DNA from 4 places in the Arthrobacter sp. BE255 genome. Region 1 is predicted to be linked to each of the others. Evidence: riboswitches for the same ligand, from Rfam matches in the RefSeq annotation. Region 1 holds a riboswitch; each other region holds the start of a gene.
What was found. A riboswitch is a leader RNA that binds a small molecule or an ion and turns the genes downstream of it on or off. The one in region 1 is predicted to bind cyclic di-AMP.
Positions count from the first base shown of each region.

Region 2: another riboswitch for cyclic di-AMP. It lies ahead of J2X42_RS17735 (hypothetical protein); the one in region 1 lies ahead of J2X42_RS16860 (NlpC/P60 family protein).
Region 3: another riboswitch for cyclic di-AMP. It lies ahead of J2X42_RS07015 (LysM domain-containing protein); the one in region 1 lies ahead of J2X42_RS16860 (NlpC/P60 family protein).
Region 4: another riboswitch for cyclic di-AMP. It lies ahead of J2X42_RS06990 (hypothetical protein); the one in region 1 lies ahead of J2X42_RS16860 (NlpC/P60 family protein).

Region 1 is NZ_JAVDWK010000010.1:145,268-149,639, forward strand. It holds gene J2X42_RS16840 (DUF6457 domain-containing protein) at 1-220, opposite strand, end outside; gene J2X42_RS16845 (NTP transferase domain-containing protein) at 236-874, opposite strand; gene J2X42_RS16850 (HNH endonuclease) at 906-1,406, opposite strand; gene J2X42_RS16855 (NlpC/P60 family protein) at 1,645-2,391, opposite strand; gene J2X42_RS16860 (NlpC/P60 family protein) at 2,525-3,184, opposite strand; cyclic di-AMP (ydaO/yuaA leader) riboswitch at 3,255-3,417, opposite strand; gene J2X42_RS16865 (M23 family metallopeptidase) at 3,565-4,372, opposite strand, start outside.
Region 2 is NZ_JAVDWK010000011.1:123,476-127,847, reverse strand. It holds gene J2X42_RS17745 (response regulator transcription factor) at 274-1,014, shown strand; gene J2X42_RS17740 (HAMP domain-containing sensor histidine kinase) at 1,018-2,520, shown strand; cyclic di-AMP (ydaO/yuaA leader) riboswitch at 2,644-2,802, shown strand; gene J2X42_RS17735 (hypothetical protein) at 2,808-3,530, shown strand; gene J2X42_RS17730 (glycosyltransferase) at 3,678-4,372, shown strand, end outside.
Region 3 is NZ_JAVDWK010000003.1:145,379-149,750, forward strand. It holds gene J2X42_RS07010 (protein adenylyltransferase SelO family protein) at 1-1,441, shown strand, start outside; gene J2X42_RS07015 (LysM domain-containing protein) at 1,511-2,359, opposite strand; cyclic di-AMP (ydaO/yuaA leader) riboswitch at 2,363-2,564, opposite strand; gene J2X42_RS07020 (lytic transglycosylase domain-containing protein) at 2,985-4,262, shown strand; gene J2X42_RS07025 (cupin domain-containing protein) at 4,291-4,372, opposite strand, start outside.
Region 4 is NZ_JAVDWK010000003.1:138,117-142,488, forward strand. It holds gene J2X42_RS06980 (SPFH domain-containing protein) at 1-712, opposite strand, end outside; gene J2X42_RS06985 (NrtR DNA-binding winged helix domain-containing protein) at 813-1,547, shown strand; gene J2X42_RS06990 (hypothetical protein) at 1,578-2,351, opposite strand; cyclic di-AMP (ydaO/yuaA leader) riboswitch at 2,771-2,954, opposite strand; gene J2X42_RS06995 (SPFH domain-containing protein) at 3,269-4,372, shown strand, end outside.

The DNA.
Region 1 (4,372 bases):
ACATGGACGCGGCGTCCGTGGCACGGCCCGAGCCTGAGGCAAGTCCTGCGGCAAAGCCCGCAATAAATGTGGTCAGCGGCGCGGCCGGCCGCACCACCGAATGCGCAGCCACTCCGGCAAGCGAAAGGATGGCGTTAACGTCTACCTGGACGTCTTCGAGCTCGTAGGCCTGAAGGAGCGCCCTGCACCATTCTTCCAGCGTCTCATCCTGGCTCTTCACTGACTGCCTCCCAATTCAACTGCGGCCACGCAGGTCCGGAACCTGGTCATGGTCCCGGCCGGCCACTCCAAGCGCGGCGGCATCATCCCAGGTATCCACGTCATCAGTGGAGCCCGCCGGGACGGTGACAAGCTGCACGTCCAGCCTAGCAAGGAGAGCGGACACAGAGCCGTTCATTAAGGCACCGCGCGAGACCAGGTCCTGCACCGAACGCTGCAGTGCCGCAGTGCTGTAAAAACCCACGAGGGGCTGGCGGTGTCCGTCCGGCGAGACGGCCATGGCGCCGTCGCCGGGCCGAAGGGCCAGACGAAGGGTCTGGACCGCAGCACCCACGTTCGGCATGTCGCAGGCCAGCAGCAGGGTGAAGGGCGGACGCGGCCCGTCCGTTCCACCGAGCGCGCCCAGCCCCGCGGCAATTGCCGACGCCGGTCCGGCAAACGGCGGTTCCTCCCGGCAGGTGATCACTCCACCGGGCAACCGGCCCGGGTCCGGGCCCACCACCACGGCCGAACGCGCGCCTGCCGCCGCGGCCAGGGACCGCTGCAGGAGGGTGGCGCCGTCGTACGTCAGCGCCTGCTTGGGCACGCCACCCAGCCGCGACGAGCGGCCACCCGCCAGGACGACGGCGTCGAATTCGAAGGCATCAGAAAGCACAATCCCAGCCTAGCGGGCCGGGAGGAACTGGTCAGGCAGCTTTTTCAGGCAGGAGGAAGGGGTCCCACGCGGGCGTGGGCTTTTCCAGTTCCTTGATCTGCCAGATGGTGCCGTGCGGTGGTTCCGGGATGAAACGGAGCTTCCAGCCCATCTCCCCCGGTGTGTGGTCACCTTTGACGTTGTTGCAGCGCAGGCATGCAGCGACCAGGTTTTCCCAGGAATCGGCGCCGCCGCGGGACTTGGGCTGGACATGGTCAATGGTGTGCGCCGCTTTGCCGCAGTATGCACACCTGTGCCCGTCCCGGCGCAGCACTCCCCGGCGGCTCACGGCAGTGGACTGGTTGTATCGGGGGCGGATGTAGCGGTTCAGGAGGATCACGGACGGGCGGCCCAGAATCTCCTGCGGCCCCACTACAGGGTCCTCGCCTTCCGCTACAACGCTTGCCTTCCCTGTGAGCACAAGGACCAGCGCCCGGCGGAAGGTGATTACCGCCAGCGGTTCATATCCAGCATTCAGAACGAGAGTGCGCATGCACGTACCTCTTCACGGCCGCACCCGTCAGGGGCGCGAGGGCCGGCTGCCCCCGGCATGTCCGGGCTATGGATCGACACCACAAGAGTAAACAAAGAAAGCCGGGATCAACTAATCCGCGGTTTTGGGGTGTGCCCGTGTCGACGGTCCGCTGCCGGGGTCGTGACGGCGAAGAAGCCGTTAAAGCAGAGGACCCCCGCCGTAGGGCGGGGGTCCTTGCGAAGCGTTGCCGTGGAGATTAGCGGACGCGGATGAAAACCGGGCCGGAGCCTACGTTGGCGCTGAAAACAACGGTCTGGTTGCCGTTGTAGCCGCCGTGCACTGCCTGGCCGTTGCCGGCGTAGACAGCGATGTGGGCAACGCCAGCGCCGCCGTCGGCGTAGTAGATCAGGTCGCCGGGCTGGGCCTCGGCGGCGCTCACGGTCTGTCCCAGGGACAGGTAGCCGGCGGGCCAGTCGTGGAAGTTGATACCCACGGCAGCCAGGGAGTTCGTCACCAGCATGGTGCAGTCCTGCATAACGCCGAGCTGCGCGTAGGCTGCGGACAGGATGGCCTGGCCCTTGCTGCTGGCAGCAACCGGGGCCTTCGGTGCTACGGCTGCGGCTACCTTGACGGTGGCAACAGCCTGGGCTGCGGGAGCCGGAGCCTCAGCTACGGGCTCGGGTGCTTCCACGACGGGAGCCGGCGTGGTGGTCACGGCGGGCTTCTCGTAGGAGATGGCAATGGTGGAAGCGGCCGAGATGACGGCCGGAGCGGAAACCTCAACCTCAAGGTTGGAAGCGGAGGCGGATTCACGCTGGACGTTGGTGTCTGCAGCGTTGGCTGCGATACCACTGGTCAGGACCAGGCCGGAGGCAGCAGCGATAACCGCGGCCTGGCGACCCATGCCACCGGCGTTGTCGCCGACGGCCTTGGCAATGACAGCCAGCGAGTTGGTCTTGGTGACCTCCGCGCGGTGCCGTGCAACAGTTGCACGTGTAGTCATTATTTCTCTCTTTCGTTTTCCTTAGGACCGCGCAGGCAGGCCAAGGGCTGTGGGTGCGCCGGCATCTTGGGGGTACGCCGGCACACCCCGAACGGGGATTTAGCGAAAAGTGTTCTAGCGGGGAAGGGTTCTTCTACTTCATGGTGTAGAAGGATCCGCCGCCGGTGGAGGCCACGGAGTGCAGCAGCGTTCCCTGTGACGGGTTCAGGGCGCTGATCATCATGCCGTTGCCAACGTAGATGCCTACGTGCGCGCCGCCATTCTGTACAACGAGGTCACCGGGAGAGGGTGTTGCGGTGGGCGTCATGGCCGTCCAGGCGTTGACACGCGGAATGCTGATGCCGGCCTGGGCGTAGACCCACTGGGTGAATCCGGAGCAGTCCCAGCCGCTGGGAGAGGTGCCGCCCCAGACGTAGGGGTGGCCGATGCCGGTGTAGGCGATGGCTGCCAGGCCGGATGCGGCCGCAGAGGATACGGCGTCCGTCAGCTTGCTGGCTTTGGTGGCCGTTGCCTCGGAAGTCCGTTCCGTGTCAGTGGACTGCGCACGGACCGTTTCGACCTTCGGGGCCGGCGTGGTCTTGACCACGGGACGCTCGAAGGAGACGGTGGCCGTGGGGGCAGCGGTGACGGCAAGGGCAGTCTGCGAGCCGGACTCGGTGGATGCGGATACGCCGGCGGTGGTGTCCGCCGCGTTGGCCGGAAGCCCCATGCTCAGGATCAGACCTGATGCAGCTGCGATGACAGCAGCCTGGCGACCTACGGTCCCGGCATTCGCACTGACAGCCTTGGACACGGGGCCCAAAGGGTTGGTGCGAACCGTTTGCGCGCGGTGACGCGCGGAATTATGGCGTGAAGACACGAAGGTAGCCTCTCCCAATGCCTACGAGGTGAGCTGTCGGATTCGGATGGGAGTTCACCCGGCCACGCCGCTTCCTAGGAAGCTTTGCGACTTAACCCCAAGGCCTTCAGACTTCGAAGACCAAAATTGGTTCCCCCGCCCCTGCCAGACGATGTCATGCGAACGGACCTTGAGCGGTGGCAGAGCTAGGCAATCCACTCAAGAACGTCAACTTCGGAAAAGTTGACGCACGTTAGACGTTACAGGAGTTCAGATCGAATGTCACATTCAGGTCACGGGATGTCACGCGAATGTGAGAGCTTGCCATCATTTGGCTAGAGCCAGCCGGTGGGGTCAACGACTTCACCGTTGACCTGGACCTCGAAGTGGAGGTGGCAGCCGGTGGAGGCTCCCGTGGTGCCGCTGAGCGCCACCACGTCGCCGCGGCTGACCGTCTGGCCAACCTTGACGTTGAACGACGAGAGGTGGTTGTACGTGGTTTCAAGGCCGTTGCCGTGATCCACCACCACGCGGTTGCCGCCGCCGTACTGGTGCCATCCGGCGAAAGTCACGGTGCCGCTGGCTGCTGCCAGGACAGAGGTGCCGCACTGGGCCACGTAGTCCTGGCCGCGGTGGAAGTCGCCGGTGCCGCCGGTGATGGGGCTGACGCGGTAGCCGAACGGCGAAGCGGTGACGAGGCTGGCCAGCGGGGCGCCCAGGCTGCCTGCGGATGCGGCCCTGGTGATCGAGCCCGCGGACTGGGCGCTCAGGAGCTGCTTGAGCTTGCCGTCGGGATCGCCCTGGGTGACCACGGAGGAGCGGCTGAAGTCGATTCTTGCGGCTGCTTCGGCGGAGATTTCAGGCTGCGGAGCTGCGGAAACAGCCGACGCCTGCTGGCCGGCGTCGGGAGTGGCCAGCACGGGGCTGGTGGCCGGCACCGTGACAGTGAGCACCAGGCCGGTGGCGGCAAGGGCAATGCCTGCCTTTTGGCCAACGCCGCTGGCGGCCGCGAAATCGGTGATCTGCCGGAAGGGGCCCCGGCGGCGGCGCGCATCGCGCTGTGGATCCCGGGGCCTGTCCGCGGCCACTGCTGCGGCAACGCGGGGCGCTGCTGCGGGGCCTGCCGCGCGGCGGCGGCCCCTG
Region 2 (4,372 bases), on a different contig from region 1:
CGAATAATCTTCGCCGAAGACTCCGAATACGCCATCTGGATTCACCAGCGGTGGAATTGCTGAAACACGTCCCCTGGTTTGGCGTCATGTCCAGCTCCTCCGCCATCCGGACAAAAAATTTTCCCGCCGATCTGTCGCCGGAAGGGCCGCAACCCCTCACAGAGGTGCAGGCAGAACGCCGTTGCGGACCTTCCAGCTCGCTAGGCTGGGATTCACAGCCCGCGCACAGGAAGCCCATAGCGCGGGCTAACCGACAGATCGGAGAGTTGTCCCATGGCCACTTCGCACTCCATGACCAACAACCTTCCCCAGCTCACCCACCCGGACGGTTCCCCCATCCGCGCCCTGGTGGTCGACGACGAGCCCAGCCTTTCCGAACTGATGAGCATGGGGCTTCGCATGGCCGGCTGGTCGGTAGCCGTTGCCGCGGACGGCCCGGAGGCGGTGAAACTCGCCAAGGAGTTCCGCCCTGACGTCCTGGTCCTTGACGTGATGCTTCCCGGGTTCGACGGCGTTGAGCTGCTGACCAGGATCCGTGCGTTCGCGCCGGAGGTACCTGCGCTCTTCCTGACTGCCAAGGACGCTGTCCAGGACCGGATCGTAGGCCTGGCCGCCGGCGGCGACGACTACGTCACCAAACCCTTCAGCATGGAGGAGGTCCTGCTCCGGCTGCACCGGCTGGTCCAGCGCTCCGGCGTGGCGGCGATGGACACCGCGGAACTGGTGGTGGGCGACCTCGTCCTCAACATCGACACCCGCGAAGTGACCAGGGCAGGCGACCAGCTCCAGCTGACCGCCACCCAGTTCGAGCTGCTCCGGTACCTCATGGAGAACCCCAAGCGGGTCATCAGCAAGGCGCAGATCCTGGACCGGGTCTGGGACTACGACTTCGGCGGGCAAGCCAACATCGTGGAACTGTACATCTCCTACCTCCGCAAGAAGGTCGATGCCGTGCATCCGCCCATGATCCACACCGTGCGCGGCGCCGGATACGTCATCAAGCCGGCGGACTAGGCCGTGTCCCTTTCCGGTGTTGCGCGCACACACGGCCGGAGCTGGCTCAAGCCGTCCACGTGGCACCTGCGCACCCGCCTCGTCCTGGTGGCCATGGCCCTGCTGGTGGCCATCTGCGGAGCGGTGGGCCTGTTCAGCTACGCGTCCATGGATTCGTTCCTGACCCGCCAGCTCGACGAACAGCTCAGCCAGGCCGCCTCCCGTTCCAACGACCCCGGCCGCCCGCCGCTGGGTGGCTTCAACGGCCGGCCTGACCCGCTCGATTCCCGCGGCCAGAGCGTGGGCACTCTCAACGCCCGGATCCTGGACAGCCAGGTCAACAGTGCCGGGTTCCTGGCCTCCGACACCACCCGCTCCCCCCTGTCCGCCCAGGACAAGGAGATCCTGCTTGCGCTCCAGAAGGACTCCATCCCGGTGGACAGGACACTCTCCAACGGCGATTACCGGCTGGTGGCGGTGCAGACCAACTACGGCGATGTCCTGGTGACCGGGCTTCCGCTCGCCGGGAAGGAAAGCACGCTCACCTCCCTGGTGTGGACGTTTGTGTTTGTTTCCCTCGGCGGGCTGGTGCTGATCGGCCTGGCCGGGACCATCCTGATCCGGCGCACCATGCAGCCGCTGGAGCAGCTGTCCGAAGTCGCTACGCGCGTTTCGCGGCTCCCACTGGACGCCGGTGAGGTGGCACTCGCGGTGCGCGTCCCGCCGTCGAACTCCAACCCCGGGACCGAGGTGGGCAGCGTGGGGCACGCGCTGAACCTCATGCTGGACAACGTGGCCAGCGCGCTGCAGGCGAGGCAGCGGAGCGAGACCAAGGTGCGGCAGTTCGTTGCCGATGCATCGCACGAGCTGCGCACCCCGCTGACGGCGATCCGCGGCTACACCGAGCTGATGCGGATGACCGAGAATTTCACCCCGGATGGGCGGAAGTCGCTGGCCCGGGTTCAAAGCCAGTCCGAGCGGATGACCACCCTGGTGGAGGACCTGCTCCTGCTTGCCCGGCTGGATGAGGGCCAGCCGCTGAAACTCAGCGAAGTGGACCTCACGCAACTGGTGGTCGAGACGGTCAGCGACGAGAAAGTCATCGCACCGGACCACAACTGGCACCTGGAACTTCCGGACGAGCCACTGGCGGTCAACGGCGACGCCTCCCAGCTGCGCCAGGTACTGGTCAACCTGCTCTCCAACGCCCGCAAGCACACGGCTCCCGGCACTACGGTGACCACGGCCGTGATGAGGTCGGCTGACGGCAGTGCCGTGGTGTCTGTGACGGACGACGGCGGGGGGATCCCGGCCGAATTCGTGGACCATGTTTTCGCCCGGTTTGCCCGCGCAGACGCCGCGCGCACGGGCGCGGCACCGTCTGCCGGAGCCGCGGCGTCGGAAGGCACCAGCGGCCTGGGCCTGTCCATTGTCCAGTCCATCGTGGAAGCCCACGGCGGGAGCGTGGAGGTGACGTCCCGGCCCGGCCGGACCGAGTTCGCGCTGCGCCTTCCAGTGGTTGCGTGATCAATGCAAGGCAACGCACCGGCGTCGTGATCTCTGTTACCAAAATGTGACTTAAGCTCCAACCTCCTGTACCGTCGATTGGGTGCGGTTCCCTTTTGGTCCGCATGTCCGGAGGACGCCAAGCTCTGCCGCTTCCCGGATTCCGCTTGACCAGGCAGAGGCGGGGGACCCAGAGTCCCGGGCATTTGATGCCCTTGGGGTGAAGCCAGCACGTGATGTTTCCGTGTGGCCGGATGCCCTCATCCGAACCCGACAGCTAACTCCGCAGGTGTGAGAGGCGATCCATCATGTCTGAATTTAAGGTAGAAACACGCCCGCAGAGCGGGTCCATCAAACCTCACGGCCGCCGCAGGCTCCCGGAAGCGGAAGCACCGGCACCTGCAACGGCCACGTCCCGGCTGGCTAAAATTCCGTCTTTGGGCCGCCGTGCAGCCATGTTCACCGCTGCCTGTGCCCTGCTTATCGGCGTGGGTGCCGCGGGCCAGGCCTCCGAGTCCAGCCTTCCGGTAGCCGCGAGCGAAACCCAGCCGTCGCCCGCAGCATCAGCTGCCGCCGACATCCAGTCCAAACTGAGCTTCGAAAAGGCCGAAATCCAGGCGCAGCCCGCCCCGGCGCCCGCACCGGCTGAGATCAGTGTTGCCCCGCAGGCCGCCGAGCCGGCACCTGCTCCCGAGCCGGCGCCTGCCCCCGTGGTGGCCGTCAATGATCCGGCCGGAGCCCAGGCATACGCTGCCGGCCAGCTCGCCAGCTATGGCTGGTCCGCTGACCAGATGCAGTGCCTGCAGACGCTGTGGACCAAGGAATCCGACTGGACCACCACGGCCACCAATGCGAGCAGCGGTGCCTACGGCATCGTCCAGTCGCTGCCCGCCGAGAAGATGGCGAGCGCCGGTGCGGACTACCTCACCAACTACCGCACGCAGATCAACTGGGGCCTGAACTACATCCAGGAGCGCTACCAGTCACCGTGCGGTGCCCTGAACTTCCACTTGTCGCACAACTGGTACTAAGCCGGCCTCTCCGGCTTCCGGCCAAAGCACGCAGCAGGCCCTGAATCCCCCCGGTTCAGGGCCTGCTGCTTTTGGCGTCGCCGCCTCCACAGCAGCTTCACAGCCATGGCCTAAAGCCTTCACAACACCGAACGCCATCCTTGATGCATGACACCTATTGGCCAGGCACACCGCGCACCGCAGCGGACCGGACCCTTGCCCGCGACGCCGGCAGCCGACTCCCGCTGCCACCCTGTTGAGATCCTGCCCGGAGTCCCTGTCCTAGAGGTGGCTGTCCCTGTCCATAACGCGGAACAGAGCCTCGAGGCCGCGCTCCGGCGCCTCCACCGGCATCTCGGCAGCGCCTTCCCGCATTCGTTCCGGATCACGGTCGCTGACAACGCCAGCACGGACGGGACCTTGAGGATCGCCGAACGGATAGCCCGGGATCTGCGCGACGTGACCGTTGTCCGGCTGGGCGAGGCAGGGCGTGGAAATGCCCTGCGCACTGTCTGGCTCGCGTCGCCGTCGCCGGTTCTGGCGTATCTTGACCTGGACCTCGAGCCATCGGCGCTGGACCCGCTGCTGGCTCCCCTGCTCACGGGACAGGCAGATGTGGCGACCGGCGCCCGCAGGGGCAATCCGGCGTCGGGCCCACTGCGGCGCGGGTTCCTCCCCCGGTGCCTCAGCCTGGTGCTCCGGTCCGTGTCCGGCGCACGGTTCAGTGATCCGCAATGCGGCGCAAAGGCCATCCGGTCCGAAGCCGCCCGGCGCCTCCTCCCCCACACCGCCAACAGATCCTGGTTCTTCGACACCGAACTGCTGGTCCTGGCCAACACCTGCGGCTTGCGCGTACTCGAAGT
Region 3 (4,372 bases), on a different contig from region 1:
GCTCACCTTTGACGGCCGCTTCGCCCGGGAATTCGAGGAGCTTGCTGTTCCGTGGCAGGCGGAGGAAGCGCCGGCACCGGAGCTCCTCGTCCTGAATGAAGCCTTGGCCAGTGAACTGGGCCTGGATCCGTCGTCCCTGCGGACGCCCGAGGGGACGCTGATGCTGATCGGCAACAGGATCCCGGAAGGCGCCACCCCGGTAGCCCAGGCCTACGCCGGTCATCAGTTTGGCGGGTACTCGCCGCTGCTGGGCGACGGTCGCGCACTGCTGCTCGGCGAGGTCACCGACGTCCACGGGCGACTGCGCGATGTCCATCTCAAAGGCTCCGGCCGTACGCCTTTCGCCCGCGCCGGTGACGGCCTGGCCGTCGTCGGTCCGATGCTGCGCGAATACATTGTCAGTGAAGCCATGCACGCCATGGGCATCCCCACGACGCGGTCACTCGCCGTTGTGGCCACAGGACGCCCCGTCCGCCGCGAAACCATGCTTCCCGGGGCTGTGCTCACCCGCGTTGCGAGCAGCCACCTGCGCGTGGGCAGCTTCCAGTTCGCCCGCGTCAATGGTGACACCGAACTCCTCCGGCGCCTGGCCGACCACGCGATCAGCCGCCACCATCCGGACGCCGCGCAGGCCGGGCAGCCCTATCTGGCGTTGTTCGATGCCGTTATCGCCGCCCAGGCGTCGCTGGTGGCCCAGTGGATGCTCGTGGGCTTCGTCCACGGGGTGATGAATACGGACAACATGACCATTTCAGGCGAAACCATCGACTACGGACCCTGCGCGTTCATGGATGCCTTCAACCCCGGTGCGGTCTACAGCTCCATCGACGCGGGCGGACGCTACGCCTACGCGAACCAGCCGCACATTGCAGAATGGAACCTCACCCGGCTGGCCGAGGCCCTTCTGCCCCTGCTCCATGAGGACCAGGAACAGGCGGTTGCGCTCGCAGTGGAGTCCCTGGGCGGGTTCCGGAAGCTGTACAGCGCGGCCTGGTCCGCCGGGATGACATCCAAGCTTGGGCTGGCCGCGGAACCGGACGACGACGCAGTATCCCTACTGGTGAACGACTTGCTGGCACTGCTTGAGGAAGGACAGATTGATTACACCTCGTTCTTCCGGAGCCTCGGCTCGGCAGCCCGGGGCACGCCTGACACTGTCCGGGCCATGTTCGCGGACCCGGCAGCATTCGATGCATGGGCCAAACGATGGCTTGCCCTGGCACCGGACACAGGCTTGATGGATCGGGTGAACCCCGCCTACATTCCCAGGAACCACCTGGTGGAGGAGGCTCTGGCCGCCGCTACTGCAGGCGACCTGGACCCGTTCCGCCGCCTGGTGGACGTCCTGGCGAACCCATACACCGAGCGTCCCGGCCTGGAACGCTACGCCGGTCCCGCGCCGGTTGACTTCGGGAATTACCGGACCTTCTGCGGGACCTGAGCGAACACAAGGGATGGACGACGGCGGCGCGCGGCTGGGTGCCGCCCGCCGCCGTCGTGCACGGCCGGATCACGCTACGCGGACGAAGGACGCTCCGGCCAGCCAGCTGAGTGAGTGGACTTCGGTCTTGTAGCCGTCCACGCCGCCGCTGACAACCTGGCCGTTTCCGGCGTAGACGCCCACATGGCCGGCCGTGATGACCAGGTCACCAGCGGCAGGAGTACCCACCACGGAGCCGTACGCGAAGAACTGGGTTGGCGCCAGGTCTCCCACACTCTTGCCTACCGAGCGCAGGGCCTTCTCCACCATGGCGGTGCAGTCCTGCTGGATGCCGAGCTGGGAGTAAGCGGAGGCCAGGATGGCCGCGCCGAGCGAGCCGGACGGAGCCTGCGCCACGGGGGCGGAGGTGGAGGCCAGCTTGACGCCGGTGTTGGCCGGAGCGGTGGGGGCCGCTGCTGCCTTGGCCACGGGAGCCGGTGCGGTGTAGCCGGCACCCGGGATCTGGATCTGGTCGCCGGGGTAGATGATGGTGGTCATCGTCAGGCCGTTGACCGACAGGACGTCGCTGAGGGCCACGCCGTAGGCGGCGGAAATAGCGCCCAGGGTGTCGCCGGACACCACGGTGTAGACGGTGGCCGCGGCTGCCGGGGCAGGGGCCGCCGCGGGAGCAGCTACGGGAGCTGCGGCCGGAGCGCTGGTCTGGCCCTGAACATTGACGGTCCCGGAACTGTCGGGTCCGTGGACGCCGGCCTGTGCGGGGGTTCCCACGCTGAAAAGCAGGGCGGATGCGGCAACGGCAGCAAGTGCAGGCCGGCCGAACGCCAGTGCGCGGGCTGTGCCCGTTGCGGACGGGCCGACGAGGGCGGTGGGGCGGACAAGGTTCGCACGATGGCGTACGGCATTAAGGTTCTTTGACACGGGTGATCGCCTCTCCCATGCCTGCGGGGTGAGCTGTCGGGTTCGGGTCGGAGACACCCGGCCGGTTACGGCTCCGCACGGGACGGAGCGATACCGACTTAACCCCAAGGCTTCGAAAGAAGCCGTGGAAACGTGGTTCCCCCGTCCCTGCCAGTGGAATGCGCTGGGGTCCCGGGTCAGTGGCAGGGCTCGGCATACTGGCGGGAATGTCCCGGCTTGAGCCGGGGCACTGCACGACCATAACCAGCGACGGATTGGAATGTCACATTCCGGTAACGGAATGTAGGGCGGAAGTCCGTCCGGTTCGTGCACCCGTTCCTGCGCCTCGGGAGACTAGCGCCGCAGGTCAGGGTGGCATTCCCTATATGCCGAAAAGAGTTCACCAAGCGCGTCCTGATTCACAAGAAAATCGGGTATCCGCGGGTTTGTGACGCAACAATTCGATGAAGGTGTGATAAAGGCGATCTCGTGCTGGCCTGCAGGACCTCTTTTGATGATGCCCTGATACACCGGACTGGCGGACGGCGACCCGGGATCTCCGCTGGGTAACAATGTTGGGCCAGGAACGGCTGACCGGGCGTTTTGCCCGGTAAGCTCACCAACTATGTCCCGGTTTGCTCACAGAATGAGGCTGCCCGCCATCGCGGGCGTGCTGGCCGTTGCCCTGATGGGGTCGGCTGCCCTGCTTCCTTCCTACGCCGACGACGACGCCCCGCCCGGCGGTTACCCCTCCTGGCAGGACGTGCAGAACGCCAAGCAAAGCGAGGCCGGCAAGGCCGCAGAGGTCACCAGGATCAACGATCTGCTGGGCGGGCTGCAGGCACAGGCCGAAGCGCTCGGCAGCGCGGCCGTCACCTCCGCCGCCGAGTACGCCGTCGCTGAAGCAGCACTTCAGGCGGCCAGTGCCAAGGTGGATGTCCTCACCGCCCAGACAGCACGCGCAACGGCCGAACTTGGACAGTACAAAAGGGAAATCGGTGCGCTGGCAGCGCAGTCGTACAAGACCGGCGGCACCAACATGGGATTCTTCGTTGCCCTCGACGCCGTCCAGACCAACAGCATCCAGGGCCTCAACATCGTCCAGATAGTCAGCGACAAGACAGCAGCCCTGGTCAACAAATCCGCAGCCGCCGAACGGGTCTCCAGCGCCCTGTCGGAGCAGGAGCAGGCAGCGAGGGCAGAACGCGGGCGCCTGTCAGGGGAAGCGAAGGACAAGCTCGACGCCGCCCAGGCCGCCCAGCAGGCCATGTCACGGCAGATTGCGGAGCAGCAGGAACACGGCCAGGAACTGACGGCCCAGCTGGCGTCGCTCAAAGACACCACCGCCGCGGTCGAGGGCGAGTTCCGGCAGGGCCAGGCCGCCCTGGCCGCCTACGAAGCGGCGCAGGCTGCCAAGCGCGCCGCTGCGCAGGAGCAGGCACGCCAACAGGCTGAGGCAGCAGCCAAAGCTGCGGCCCTCGCCGCCGCGCAAAAACCCGTGAACCCGGCACCGGCCGCGCCAGCTGCACCGGCGGCGCCCGCCCCGGCTCCTACGCCGAGTCCGACGCCGACGCCGCCACCTGTCGTCGTGCCCATAGTTCCGGGCGGTGCGGTCAATGATCCAGCCGGCGCCAAGAGCTACGCCTCCGGCCGGTTGTCCGCCTACGGCTGGGGCCAGGACCAGTTCCCGTGCCTGGCGCAGCTGTGGACAAAGGAATCCAACTGGCTGACCACAGCCACCAACCCCTACTCCGGTGCGTACGGCATTGCCCAGGCCCTGCCCGCAGGGAAGTACGCCAGCGCAGGCAGCGACTGGCTCACCAGCTACAGGACACAGATCGAGTGGGGCCTTGGCTACATCAAGGACCGCTACGGGTCACCGTGCGGAGCCTGGAGCCATTCGGTCCAGTACAACTGGTACTGACCGTTGCCCGCAGGGGCCAGACCCCGGGCTAGGCGGAGTCTTGCGTCGGTTTGGCGAATTCCGCGGCGCTGACAAACTCAATTCCGACGAAGGCCTGGTCGCCGTCCACC
Region 4 (4,372 bases), on a different contig from region 1:
GCCGGGCGTTGGCGCCCTCCTGGGCGACCAGGTGTTCGCGCCGGGTGGCCAGTTCAATTTGGCTCGCCATTTCGTTTTCGGAGATGGTCCGTTCACGCTCGACGGCGACCGCCCGGCGTTCGTACACGGCCCGGTCTGCCTCGGACTGGAGCTGTTCGCGGACGGGTGTCTGGAGCGCACGTTCGACGTCGGACTCGGGCCGGACCGCCAGGACCTGGACCCCGAGGATCTCGATGCCGGTGGACAGGAGCCGCGCGTCAGTTCGGAGCGCTTCGGTGAGGACAGCCCGGAGCTGGCTGACGCCGCGCTCGAGGGCTTCGGAGAGGGTGGTGGTGGCGATCTGGTCGATCGCATGGCTCTGGCACAGCTGGCCGATGATCGTGGCCACCTGTTCGCGTCCCGTGGCCGGAGCTGAACCGGCCGGCTGGAGGCCGAAGTCGAGGCGGCTGGACACTGACACGGGGTCAACGAAGCGGTAGGTCACGTTTGCCTGGACGCTCACGTCCTGGTGGTCACGGGTGATGGCGTGGAACAGGGTGGGCAGTTCCTGGTCATCCACGGGGACCTCGCTGAGCACGGAGTTCGCAGGCCGGAACCAGAACGCCTGGCCCACACCCTGGTGCCTTACCTGGCCTTGCTGCAGGTGGACGACGTATCCCGTAGGGCTGCCCAGGAAGTGGCTGATCCAGGGGTAGCGCTTGATGCTTGCCATGAGCTTCTCCTTCTATGTTTTCGTCATTATGACGATAACTAGACAGTAGGATCGTCGAGGCTTTATTGTCAAGGTGACGATAAATATCTAGGATGGCTTCATGGCTGAACCCCGCACGGCTCCTGCGCGCTTCCCGGTGACCGTCGACGTCGTCGCCCTCACCGTTCGCGACGGCACCCTGAATGTCCTGCTGATTACCCGCCTGATAGATCCCTTCCGCGGCCAGCCCGCCCTGCCGGGCGGTTTCGTCCTGGCCGGTGAGGAGTTGCTGGATGCTGCGGGCCGGGAGCTGGCTGAGGAGACCGGCGTCGGGCATCTTCCAGGGCATTTGGAGCAACTGGGCAGCTATGGCCCCAAGGGACGCGACCCGCGCGGGGACGTGCTCACCGTGGCCCACCTGCTGCTCGCTCCGGACTTTCCGGTTCTGGCGGCTGGCAGCGACGCCGCACATGCTGCCTGGTACCCCGTCAGGAAGGTCATGAACGGCGAAGTGAAGCTCGCCTTTGATCACGAGCGGATCCTCCGTGACGCCTTGGAGCGGGCGAAAGCAAAACTCGAATACTCGCCGTTGGGGGCGGCTTTCTGTGGGAAGGAGTTCACCATAGCCCAGCTCCGCGCCGTCTACGAGGCTGTCTGGGGCACCCGCCTTGACCCCCGCAACTTCCACCGCAAGGCCACAGGAACGCCTGATTTCCTGGAAGATACCGGGCGGATGACGGCCGGCGACGCCGGCCGTCCTGCCGCCCTCTACCGGCTGGCTGAAGCTGCCAGGCCGGCTGCCGGACAGCCGGCGCGTGCCGTACTCAACCCGCCGCTGATGCGACCGCGGGACTGATTCCCCCGGTGTGAAGGGGAGTTGCCAGGGTCAGTACCAGTTGTTCTCGGCGCGGAATTCCAGGGCTTTTTCCGGCGAACCATAGCGTTCCTTGATGTAGCCCAATCCTCGGTCAACCTGGCTCGGCCGCCACTTTGCCGACGTGTCCCAGAGCGCGTTCAGGGCAGTCATCTGATCTGCACCCCATCCATAGGACGCCAGGCGGGCGCTGGCATATGAGCGGGTATCGACTGCTTCGTCGGTGTTGTCATCCCCTTCATCGGAGGGGGCAGCGGTACCGGTGGGCGAGGGGGCGGGCGACGCGGCCACTGGCGTGGGTGTGGGTGTGGGTGTGGGTGTGGTTGGGGTGGCCGGTGGCGTCGTCGTGGGTGCTGGTGCGGCCCCTGCCGGAGACGCTGGCGGAGCAGTTGTTGCCGCTGAAATAACCGGCGGCTGAAGGATCACAGTGGGCCCCGGTGAAGGCGGAACTGCGGCGGGGGAGTCAGCCAGAATTCCGGCCAGGGTGGGAGCGTCCACTGGCATGGGGAGGTCGGCGACGGCTGGCACAGACGAGGCATTGGGATCCGACGCGGCGGGCACGTTACCGGTGCCCGGGGCAGCCTCTGCCGGGGTGCCCGGTGCGCCCGAAGGAGTCACGCGTCCATTAGCGTAGGTGGGCTGCGCTCCCGACGTTGCACGAGTCGCGTCCGTTGCGCCGGGAGCATCCTGGGCGGACGACTCCTTGCCGAAGAAGGGCAGCTCGGTAGCCTGGCTGGCTGTGCCGACAGCAAGCAGCACGGCAAGGGAGCCGGCGACTATCGCCATTCGATGACCGATAACGCGAACCGAAGCGGCTCTCTTCAGGATGGCCCGGGCATCGGAGCTGAAAGCAGCGGCTACCTGGGGGCTAACTGCTGTTGTTGGTGCGCCGCCCCGGCCTGCGGCTCTCCGTGGGCGTTGCGGAGCGGTACCCATGGGGGCTATTGCCGGTATGGCTTCGGTTGCAGGAGACGCAGTTTCCGCGGGACGTCCTGATTCCGGGGCAGGCGGTACGTCGATGGCCGGGCGCCTGTCCCTGCGTCGTCGCAGCGGGGCGGACGCCGGTTCGGTGGAACCATGCCCGGTATGTGGCACTTCGGCGTCGGAACTTGCGGGGGTGAGTGGAGTGGTGATGACCGGCGCAGCACCTGCGCGGTGCCGCCCGGTCCGAAAAGGGCGCGACTGATCAAGCGAACGGGACATGATGGTTGCCTCTCAACGCCTGCGGAGTTAGCTGTCGGGTTCGGCGGAGGTCAACCGGCCGGCACGTTAAACGTGACGGCTTCACCCCAAGGACCGCTGGGCAGCGGCCCGAAGACTGTGGGTCCCCCGTCTCTGCCTTAATGTGTTGGGAGTCCGGGATGTGGCAGAGCTCGGCGTCAGCCCGGACGCAGCCCGATCCAGATGGGCCACCCCAAGACCGTACACGAACCCGTCCGTTAAGTCACGTTTAGGTAACAGGAATGATCCGTGCCGCGAGTTACCTTGTGTCCGCCCTCGATTGCCCAGGGGTATCGGCTGACAGGCCAAGGCGCAGCGGTAGGCCGGCCGAGCTTTGGATCGTCCACTGGACGTAAGGTTTGATGGAACACGGTGCGATGGGGGACGTCACCGGGTTGCTTCAGCGGTGCTGCGTCCCCCAAGGCGCCGGGTCCAAGGATCGGCGGCAACCATCGCGATCTGACACATCAACAGGGGGAACAATGACAGTAATGCTGATCGGCGGGGGCGCACTTGCCCTCCTGCTCATCGCGGGATTCATCTTCTACACTTCGAGCATCCGGTTCGCTAAGCCGAACGAGGCCATGCTCATCACCGGTAAGAGCGATCCGAACACAACCGATGAAACGTCCGATGACCAGTCCCGTGTCATCATCAACAACCGGGCGTTCGTTAACCCGATCACCGAGCGCGTAAGCCACATCTCGCTGTCGTCGCGTCAGGTTGAAGTCACCATCGAAGCGATCTCCAACAACGGCATCCAGCTCAAGCTGGCCGGCGTTGCCCAGGTAAAGGTCGGCGGTGACAAGATCTCTGTCCGCAAGGCAGCCCAGCGTTTCCTTGACCAGCAGGACGCCATCGATCACTACACGCAGGAAACCCTGTCGGGTTCACTGCGTTCGATTGTGGGCACCCTGAGCGTTGACGCGATCATCAAGGACCGCGCGCAGTTCGCGGCCTCCGTCAAGGAAGAAGCCGAGCATTCGATGACGAACCAGGGTCTGGTCATCGACACCTTCCAGATCAAGTCTGTGGACGACGCAGGCGGCTACCTGAAGAACCTTGGCCGCCCCGAGGCCGCCCTGGTGGCACGGAACGCCAGCATCGCTGAAGCGAACTCCCAGCGGGAAGCCGCGGAAGCGAAGGCGCTCGCGGACCAGAAAACGGCTGAAGCCGAGCAGAAGCTGGCCCTCCGGCGCGCTGAACTGAAGCAGGAAACGGATGCCCGCCAGGCAGAGGCTGACGCCGCGGGCCCCCTTGCCCACGCCGACCAGCAGCAAGCGATTATCCTCAAGAACCAGCAGGTTGTGGCACGCCAGGCAGAACTTCGCGAAAAGGAACTCGACATCGAGGTCCGCAAACCCGCCGACGCTGCCAAGTACAAGGTTGAAACCGAAGCAGCTGCCGACCTCGCACGCCGTACCCGGATCTCGGAAGCTACGAAGGTTGAAGCCGCCGCGGAACTCGAAACCCGCAAGCTCAAGGCTGCCGGCAACGAGGTCGAAGCAAAGGCTCTGGCAGCAGCCAACACCGCCAAGGGCAACGCCGAGACCGAGATCAACAAGACCCGCGGCCTTGCCGAGGCC